One region of the Stenotrophomonas sp. YJH_SMC_46 genome, then DNA from elsewhere that is predicted to be linked to it. Evidence: predicted binding sites of a transcription regulator. Region 1 holds the regulator's gene; each other region holds the start of a gene.
The links. The regulator FliA, encoded in region 1, starts transcription of late flagellar genes. The targets are predictions, from matches to a motif close to TAAAGTTTNNCNNNCNNNGGCCGATAA.

Region 2: the regulator FliA is predicted to act here: its motif matches at 1,037-1,063, upstream of AC5P8C_RS02455 (methyl-accepting chemotaxis protein).
Region 3: the regulator FliA is predicted to act here: its motif matches at 1,385-1,411, upstream of AC5P8C_RS06795 (methyl-accepting chemotaxis protein).

Annotation. Positions count from the first base shown of each region.
Region 1 is NZ_JCAFTO010000008.1:27,779-30,980, reverse strand. Features, by position in the region: gene AC5P8C_RS19735 (chemotaxis protein CheA) at 1-421, opposite strand, end outside; gene AC5P8C_RS19730 (protein phosphatase CheZ) at 424-1,029, opposite strand; gene cheY (chemotaxis response regulator CheY) at 1,029-1,421, opposite strand; gene AC5P8C_RS19720 (RNA polymerase sigma factor FliA) at 1,479-2,222, opposite strand; gene AC5P8C_RS19715 (MinD/ParA family ATP-binding protein) at 2,219-3,106, opposite strand; gene flhF (flagellar biosynthesis GTPase FlhF) at 3,093-3,202, opposite strand, start outside.
Region 2 is NZ_JCAFTO010000001.1:530,184-533,385, reverse strand. Features, by position in the region: gene AC5P8C_RS02460 (DUF5694 domain-containing protein) at 1-716, opposite strand, end outside; gene AC5P8C_RS02455 (methyl-accepting chemotaxis protein) at 1,294-3,120, shown strand; gene AC5P8C_RS02450 (GGDEF domain-containing protein) at 3,117-3,202, opposite strand, start outside.
Region 3 is NZ_JCAFTO010000002.1:381,304-384,505, reverse strand. Features, by position in the region: gene AC5P8C_RS06795 (methyl-accepting chemotaxis protein) at 1-1,356, opposite strand, end outside; gene AC5P8C_RS06790 (arylamine N-acetyltransferase family protein) at 1,560-2,399, shown strand; gene AC5P8C_RS06785 (VOC family protein) at 2,465-2,836, opposite strand; gene AC5P8C_RS06780 (transporter substrate-binding domain-containing protein) at 2,918-3,202, shown strand, end outside.

The DNA of each region.
Region 1 (3,202 bases):
CCGCGGCGGGTGCTGCTGCGGCGGCGGGCGCAGCCACGGCACCCCCGTGCACGTCGAACTGGGCGATCAGGTCCGGCGGCGCATAGCCCGGCTCGGTGCCGGACGACACGGCGTCCAGCATCGACTGCAGGTAATCCAGTGATTGCTGGGCCGCGTCGAAGTGGTGGGCCTGCAGCACGGCCTGGCCGGCGCGCGCCGCGCCCAGCGCCTCCTCAGCGGCGTGGCACAGCTCGACCATGGCAGTGACGCCGAGGAAGCCGGCGCCGCCCTTGAGCGTGTGGTAGCCGCGGAACACCGCATTGAGCTGGTCGCTGTCCTGCGGTGCCTGCTCCAGCGACACCAGCTGTTCGCCGAGGCGGTCCAGGATCTCCTGCGCCTCGATGATGAAATCGGCAGTGATGTCGTCGGATACCGCGCTCATGCTTACAGCCCCAGATCCGACAACAGGTCGTCGGCGTCGTTCTGCGAGACCGCGTGGCGGTCCAGTCCCTTCAGTGCCGGCCCGGCCAGTGCCGGGTCGGTGCGATGCTGTTCCGGCGGCAGGCCGAGTGCGCCGAAGCCTTCGTGGACGCGGCGGACAATGCCGACCACGCGGCGGATGATCTGCCCGGTCAGGTCCTGGTAGCTCTGGGTCAGGGCCATCTCGGTCAGGTTGTGGCGGATGCGCTCGAGCTGCGCGTCCTGGCCTGGCTGCAGGCCTTCGGCACGCAGCTGTTCGGTCAGGCTGCGGCATTCCTCGGCCAGGTCCAGGGTACGGTGGGTGGCCTGTTCGGTCATCGCCACCACGTGGTCCAGGCGCGCGCAGGCGTCATCCAGCTCACCGGCCTCGCTGGGCACGGTCGGTAGTTCACCCAGCGCCTGTCCCAGCTCGCGGGCCAGCCGCGACAGGCCGCTCATCATCGGCTGCGTGCGCAGCGCGACCAGTCCGTCGATGCGTTGCCGCCAGGCAGCTTCGTCACCGGACTCCAGTGCGTCCAGGGCTTCCTGCAGGCGCAGGGCGAGGGCGTTCTTGTCGACCGTGGTATCCATCAGGCGCTGGCCGCCAGGCGTTCAAAGATCTTGCCGAGCTTTTCTTCCAGCGTCTGCGCGGTGAAGGGCTTGATGATGTAGCCGTTCACGCCGTTCTGGGCGGCTTCGATGATCTGTTCGCGCTTGGCTTCGGCAGTGACCATCAGCACTGGCAGGGTCTTCAGCTTGGCATCGGCGCGGATCGCCTTGAGCAGCTCGATGCCGGTCATCACCGGCATGTTCCAGTCGGTGACGACGAAATCGAACGACTGGCTCTGCAGCAGCGACAGCGCGGCATGCCCGTCCTCGGCTTCGGCGGTATTGGTGAAGCCAAGATCGCCCAGCAGGTTCTTGACGATGCGACGCATGGTCGAGAAGTCGTCGACGATCAGGATGCGCATGTTCTTGTTCAAAGCAGAGTTCCTTTGTTGTTCATTCCGGGTGGCCGGGGGCAGCCGCCTCGGGCATGTTCACTCTTCCAGGCCGGCGTCGGCCGCCTCGAAAATCTTCAATCGTCCACGCAGGCGCAGCACGGCCTGGCCGTGTATCTGGCAGACCCGCGACTCGCTCACGCCGAGCACCGCGCCGATCTCCTTCAGGTTCAGTTCCTGCTCGTAATAGAGCGAGAGCACCAGCTGTTCGCGCTCGGGCAGGTGGCCGATGGCCTTGCCCAGCTCGCGGCCGAACTCGCCGCGCTCCAGCACCTGCTGCGGCGTCGGGCCGCCCTGGGCGACGGTATCCAGCTCGCCCTGGTCCTCGATGCGTGACTCCAGGCTCAGCACCTGGCCACGCGCGGCGTCTTCCATCAGCCGCAGGTATTCGGGCAGCGGCATCTCCATCGCGGCGGCCACTTCGGTGGCGCTGGCGGCACGGCCGGTGCTCTGTTCCAGGCGGCGGATGGTGGCAGCGGCGTCGCGTGCGCGGCGATGCACCGAGCGCGGCACCCAGTCGCCACGGCGGATCTCGTCGATCATCGAACCGCGGATGCGGATCGAGGCGTAGGTCTCGAACGAGGCGCCCTGGTCGGCGTCGTAGCTGCGCGACGCTTCGATCAGCCCCATCATGCCGGCCTGGATCAGGTCGTCCACCTCCACGCTCGCCGGCAGGCGTGCGGCCAGGTGGTGGGCGATGCGCCGCACCAGGTCCGAGTGCTGGGAGATGACCTCGTTGGCCGCCGAGCGCTGGACCTCCCGGTACTGGGCTGCGCCTTTCATGCGGCCACCCCGCGCTGCTTGAGAATGCGCTCGAGGAAGAACTCGACGCCGCCACGCGGTTCGGTCGGCGCCTGCCAGCGTGCGGTGCGGCGCGCGATCTCGGTGATCGCCAGCGCGGCCGGGCTGGACGGGTAGGCCTTCACCACCGGTTGCTGGCGCTGCACCGACAGGCGCAGCCAGTCGTCCTGCGGCACGCAGCCCAGGTAGTTCAGCGAGACATCGGCGAGGAACTTCTCGCACACGCGGGTCAGCTTTTCGTACAGCACGCGGCCCTCGTTGGGGTCGCGCACCATGTTGGCCACCACCTGGATGCGGTCCACGCCGCGCTCGCGCGACAGCACCTTGATCAGTGCGTAGGCGTCGGTGATCGAGGCCGGTTCGTCACAGACCACCACCACGGTGTCCTGCGCGGCCTGGCAGAAGGTCAGCACGCCGTCGGTGATGCCGGCGGCGGTATCGACCACCATGATGTCCAGCTCGCGTTCCAGTTCGGAGAACACGTTGACCAGGCCGACATGCTCGGCCGGGGCCAGCTCGGCCATGTGCCGGCGGCCGGAAGCGGCCGGGACCACCAGCACGCCGTTCGGGCCTTCGACGATGACGTCGTCCAGCGAGCAGCGGCCGGCCACCAGGTCGGCCAGCGTAAAGGTGGGGTTCAAGCCCAGGATCACGTCGATGTTGGCCAGGCCCAGGTCGGCGTCCAGCAGCAGCGTGCGCTTGCCCATGCCCGCCAGCGCCACAGCCAGGTTGGCCGAGACGTTGGTCTTGCCCACGCCGCCCTTGCCGCCGGTCACCGCGATGGTGCGCACAGGGCCGAGCGGCTCGCTGCGGGTGGCCGACAGCGGGAAGGTCTTGGTCAGCTTGGCGTACTCACGCGACGGCATGGTTCAACTCCGGGTTGCAGGGCATATCGGCCGCTCGGCGCAAATCTTCAAGGCGAAGTACGAGATTGGCTGCACTGGCCCGGTGCAGGTCCTCCG
Region 2 (3,202 bases), on a different contig from region 1:
CCGCGTATGGCGGCAGCGTAGGCCTTCTGCTGCGATTCCGGTGTGGGCGAATCCGCAGTGTGGTCGTCCACCGACCACAGGCGCTCCAGTCCGAGGCGTGCGGCAAGCACGCCGGCCACCAGGACGGCCTCGTTGCGGCGGGTCATGCGCGTGTCGAGGAACTGCACCAGCTCCGGAGTCAGGCTGTCGGCCGCACGGCGCTCTTCCCGGGGCAGCCGCAGCCATTGGACGACTGCCGAGCTGCTCTCGCCCGCAGCCAGGAAGACTGCAGCCAAGCGACGTCGCTGGGCAGCGCTTGGCGCCTTGGGCCAATCTGCAAGCAGGCGTTCCATTTCCACGTTGGCGCTGGGCACGTCCAGACCGGTGGCGGCCTGCGCCGGTGCCGGATCGACGCAGTAGTCCGCGACGCTCTCCGCGTATCGGGCCGGATTGCGGCGCATGAAGTCACACTGCAGGCCGGACAGGTTCTCCACTGCGATCGCGGTGGGCCGCCAGGCTTCCAGGCGCTGCAGCAGAGGTTCCAGCATCGCCGGCGTGAAGGTCTCCGGCAGGCTGGACAGGTGTGGGCTGCCCAGCACCAGCACTTCGTTCGGGCGTCCTGCGGGCGGTCCCTTCAGCTGGTCCGGGTGGAAGGCCGGTCGATAGGCGGTGCCGGTGGCCAGCGCATTGCTGCTGCATAGGGCCAGGAGAAGAAGGCTGGCAAAGCGAGGGGACATGCGATCTCCATGTAGATGAGCATCCTGCGGGACCTTCATGCTGGTCGTTTTCCCCTGCGGGCGAACCCCGCATCGGTCATGTAAACCTTTTTTCCTTGAGCTGCATCCTTCTGTCGGCGATGTGGTCGGCTGCCTCCCGGCGCCTGCGCTGTACAGCGTTCCGCCAACCGGTGGCGGAACGGATCCGGTCCAGCCGTTCATTGGCCCAATGCCTCGGTGTGAAGGCGGAGGCACGTGAGAAAGGTGTGAAGTACACGGCAATTGTCCACCGCATTCCGCCTGTAATGGACGGAGTTGCGACGGACGTCGCGGAATGCCGCTAAAGCGGCCGACGGCATCGCCGATACTCCCTCTGGATCCCGCTTCAGTTACCCGCCGCAGGACCCCAGACTGCCCCCCATGGGCGGTCCGCGCAGTGTGTTCCGCCGCTTCCAGATGCCGATCGCACCCGCAGCAGACGTTCTTGGCAGTCGCTCGAGAGGTGCCGTGGGCACCTGTAGTCCCTGGCAACTGATGTTGCCGCCGGGCATTCCGCCCGGCGGGTCACAACCGCTTACCGGACACCGAGGATCAGACAATGCTCATTCCAGGCTTCACGGCAGGCGCGCAGGCGCCGGACGAGCTGCATACCCGATGGTCGCCGTGGCGTACGCTGCTTGGCGTGCTGGCGCCGCAGCAACGCACCGGCACAGCGAAGGCGATGACCGACCGCACCGAGCTGGAGGCGCAGGTGGCCGCGCTGCATCGCGTGCAGGCCGTCATCGAGTTCGCGCTCGACGGAACCATCCTGCAGGCCAATGACAATTTCCTGCAGGCGATGGGGTACCGGCTGGAGGAGATCCAGGGCAGGCATCATTCCCTGTTCGTCGACCCCGAGCAGGCGCGCAGCGCCGAGTACCGCGACTTCTGGGCGCGCTTGGGGCGCGGCGAATATGACGCCGGACAGTACCGCCGCTTCGGCAAGGGCCAGCGCGAGATCTGGATCCAGGCCTCGTACAACCCGGTGCTGGACCGCCAGGGGCGGCCGTACAAGGTGGTCAAGTTCGCGACCGACATCACCGCGCAGAAGCTGCAGGTGGCCGACACGGCGGGGCAACTGGCCGCGATCGCCAAGTCGCAGGCGGTGATCGAGTTCAGCATGGATGGCCGCATCCTGTCGGCCAACGACAATTTCCTCGCCGCCACCGGCTACAGCCTGGACGAAGTGCGCGGGCAGCACCATTCGTTGTTTGTCGAGCCCGGGCATCGCAGCAGCGTGGAATATCGCCAGTTCTGGGAGAAACTTGGGCGCGGCGAATATGATGCGGGCCAGTATCGGCGCCTGGGCAAGGACGGGCGCGAGGTCTGGATCCAGGCTTCCTACAACCCCATCCTGGACCTCAACGGAAAGCCGTTCAAGGTCGTGAAGTATGCCGCCGACATCACCGCGCAGGTGCACGAGAACCAGGCCATGCAGCGCGCCGTGGCGCAGACCCGAGAGGTGGTGGCTGCCGCCAAGCTGGGTGACCTGACCCAGCGCGTAGCCACCGCCGACAAGAGCGGGCCGATTGCCGAGTTGTGCGAAGGCGTGAATTCGCTGGTCGAGGCGATGGCCGCGATCATCGGCCAGATCAAGTTCGCGGCCGACACCATCGCCGTGGGTGCGACTGAAATCGCGCAGGGCAACAGCGACCTGTCGCAGCGCACCGAGCAGCAGGCGGCCTCGCTGGAGGAGACTGCGGTGTCGATGAAGGGTCTTGCCGAGACGGTGCAGCGCACCGCAACCAATGCCCGCCAGGCCAGCCAGCTGGCCGGTGGGGCAGCCGATGTCGCCGCGCGGGGCGGCAATGTGGTGCATGAGGTGGTCGAGACGATGGCGGTGATCAATGCCTCATCGCGGCGCATCGTCGACATCATCGGGGTGATCGACGGCATCGCCTTCCAGACCAACATTCTTGCGCTGAACGCAGCGGTGGAGGCCGCGCGCGCCGGTGAACATGGTCGTGGCTTCGCCGTGGTTGCCACCGAGATCCGTGAGCTGTCGCAGCGTTCGGCCAGCGCAGCCAAGGAGATCAAGCACCTGATCGATGCGTCGGTGGCCAATGTCGGCGCCGGTACCGCGCAGGTCGAGAGCGCGGGCCGCACCATGGATGAGATTGTGACAAACGTGCGCCGGGTCAGTGACCTGATGAGCGAAATCAGCACGGCCGCGCAGCAGCAGAGCGACGATATCCAGCAGATGAACCAGGCCGTCGATCTGATTGACCAGGGCACCCAGCAGAATGCCGCGTTGGTCGAGGAGGCATCGGCGGCGGCACGCAGCATGGAAGAACAGTCGGCGCAGCTGCTGCAGACCGTGGCCAGCTTCCGCGTGCAGGGCGCGGCAGGGCAGCGGCAGGGAGCGGCGGCGCTGCACGCCGTCTAGGCCCGGCGGTTGCATCTGTCTTCCGTAGTATCTGCGTCGCCATATACGCGGTTGCGACCGGCGCGTTTGGCCCGATACAGGG
Region 3 (3,202 bases), on a different contig from region 1:
GCTGTGGCGTACGCCGGCCAGGCTGGCCAACGCCGGATGCAGGCGTACCGCGTCGCTGCCCACCAGCGCTTCGTTCGTCAGTTCAAGCAGCTGCAGCAATGCCGGGTTGGCGTAGGCGACCTGCCCTTCCGCATCGATCACCATCAGGCCGGTCTGCGCGCTGTCCAATGCCTGGCGCACGCGGGTGTTGCCGCGGGCCACCGCACGCTCGATCTCGATGCGTGCGCGCAGGCGCTGCTGCATGTCGACCAGGCGCTGGGCCAGTTGGCCGATCTCGTCGTTGGCGTTGTAGACACGCAGGGTGGTGTCGAGGCGGTCGTCGGCGATGTCGCTGGCGAAGCGCAGGGTGTCCTGGATCGGCCGGCGCACCGCACGCAGCACCAGCACCAGGCTGGTGATCAGCACGCCGGCCACCAGCAGCAGGGTCAGTGCGAACAGCACGCTCATGGCGCGCGCGCCGGCCTGCTGGCGTGCCTGCGCCGTGGCCAGCGCCGCCACCTGCGCCCGCTGGAATGCGGCCAGTGCAGGCGCTACGTCCGCAGCGGCACCCAGCAGCGACTGCGCTTCCACATCCAGGCCGACACGGGCAGCGGCATACCCCAGCAATGCGGCCTGATACGCCTCCATCCCGGTGCGCAGGGTGTCCTGCACATCCGCAGGCAGGCCCGCCAGCGCGAGGTCGAACGGCAGCTTCTCCTCGCTGGCGCGGTCGGCGTGGGTGGAATCACCGTCGAGCAGCAGCAGTGCCTCCTGCCTTCGCATCTTCTGCAGGGACAGCGCCAGCGCGGGCCGTTGCTGCACATCCACCTGCGCCTGCAGAGTGTCGGCGGCCTGCTGCAGCTGCGCAGCGAGGCCGGCATCACCACGGCCCATCTCGTCGACCCGTTCGAACAGGGCGGCCACACCCTGCGAGAACGCGTCGGCGGCTTCGGTCAGCGCCTGCAGAGCCTTGCGTCGGCCAGCATCCATCGGCATCGCGCGCAGCGCCTGCAGATCGGTCTGCAACGCCTTCTGCGTGGCCAACAGCTGCGCGCGGTCGGCATCATCGAAACTGCGTGCATACTGGGCCTGCAGGCGACGCGCTTCGGCCACCCGCGTGGACAGGCTGGCAGCCAGATCGCTGCCGCGCTGGTAGCTGGCCTGGCTGCGCGCAGCCAGTGCGTTGGCATGGCCAGTCCAGGCGTAGACAGCAGCGATCGCCACCAGGCCCAGGCCGCAGATCCACAGTGTGGCCTTGAGCTTGTTGGCCACGCTGAGCCGATGTGGCTGCAGCCAGCGCAGCAGCCCGGGGGACGCCGAGTGCAACGCAGCAAGGCGCGTGCGCAGGGACCGGAGGTGGGGGACAACGGCCGACATGACAGACTCCAGGCGGAAAGACGCATCTGTATCGGCCTGACTCAGGACAACTTTAGGGCGCTCCTGGTCCACTCCCACCGATTGCTGGCGGACGCGGCCTTTGTACCCGGCACAGGCGACAGGGGGATGACACCCGCGCAATGCTTGACCTCAACCCCGGTTGGGGGAGCACAGTAGATCTCCCTCCCCCGCCCGGCGCGCGCATGACGACGCTCGATGTCCCCCGCTACCTGCAACGCCTGCAGCTGGATGCACCGCCACCGCTGACGCTGGCGGGCCTGACCCTGCTGCAGCAGCGCCACAACGCACTGCTGCCGTTCGAAACCCTCAGCTGCCTGCTGCGCGATGCAGTACCGATCGACCTGGACAGCGTGCAGCGCAAGCTGCTCGACGACCGTCGTGGCGGCTACTGCTTCGAACTCAATGGCGGCCTGCTGGCACTGCTGCAGGCGCTGGGCTTCGATGCACAGCCGTTGAGCGCGCGCGTGCTGCTGGCCGCCCAGGACGGCGAACTGACCGCACGCACCCACCTGCTGCTGCGCGTGCAGGTGGACGGCGATGACTGGCTGGTGGATGCCGGTTTCGGCAGCCTGACCCCGACCGTGCCGCTGCGCCTGCATGATCCGCAGCCACAGGCCACGCCGCACGAGCGCTACCTGCTGCGCCGACTGCCTGGCAACGGTGATTTCGTGCTGTCGGCCGAGTCCCACGATGGCTGGCGGGCGATGTATCGGTTCGACCTGCAGGCGCCGGCACCAATCGACAACGTGGTGGGCAACTGGTACGTGTGCACCCATCCCGATTCCAGCTTCCCCGGCCAGCTGCGCGCATCGCTGACCGGGCCGGACTGGCGCCGCACGATCGGCAGCGGCAACTACACCGAGTACCGCCCCGGCCAGGTACCGGACAAGCGTCCGCTGCACGATGTTGCCGACGTGCGCGAGGTACTGCAGCAACGCTTCGGCATGCAGTTGCCGGACGACCCACGGCTGGACCCGGCGATCAACGACTGGCTGCAGCGCTCACGCGCCGCAACCTTGTAGCGCCGAGCCCATGCTCGGCTGAGCTTGGGCTGCTGGGTCAACAGCAGCCGAGCATGGGCTCGGCTCTACGCAACCGCGCGCGCCTGCAGCGCGATACGGTTGCCTTCACTGTCGAAGATCTCGGCCACGCGCCAGTCGCCCGCGTCGGCCGGTCCGAAGCGCAGCGCAGCGCCCGCTTGCAGTGCACGCTCCAGGCTCACCTCCAGGTCATCAACCCCGATGTAGATGCGCGCACCGTGGACGGAGGGCAGATAGTCGGCCCCCCGCACCAGCGCCATGCTGGCACCGGCGGCCTCATCGGAAAACGGCAGGTAGGCCATCCGGCAGTCGTGCAGCACGATGGGTTCGTCCACCGCCACCTGCAGCCACCGCTGGTAGAACGTGATGGCCCGGCCCAGATCACTGACCGGTATTTCGACATGCAGGATGGGGTTCATGCCCGCAGCATAACCGGACACTGGTACCCCCTTGCAGGGCAGCAATGGCATGCTGGGAGCGCCCTCAGCGCGGAGTCCTGCATGTCCCTGTCCGACCATCGACGTACGCTGGCACCGCACGGCTTCCTGCGCGTGGCGATCAACCTGGGCAACCCTGTGCTGGCACAGGGCGATGCGCGCTCACCGCGCGGTCCATCACTGGAACTGGCGACCGCGTTGGCGCAACGGATGGGCGTGCAGGCCCGCTTCACCTGCCACGACGCCGCAGCCTCGGTGGTTGCCGCGGCCGCCGAAGATGCCTGGGATCTGGCCTTCCTGGCGATCGATCCGGCGCGTGCCGACGGCATCGCCTTCAGCGCGCCCTAT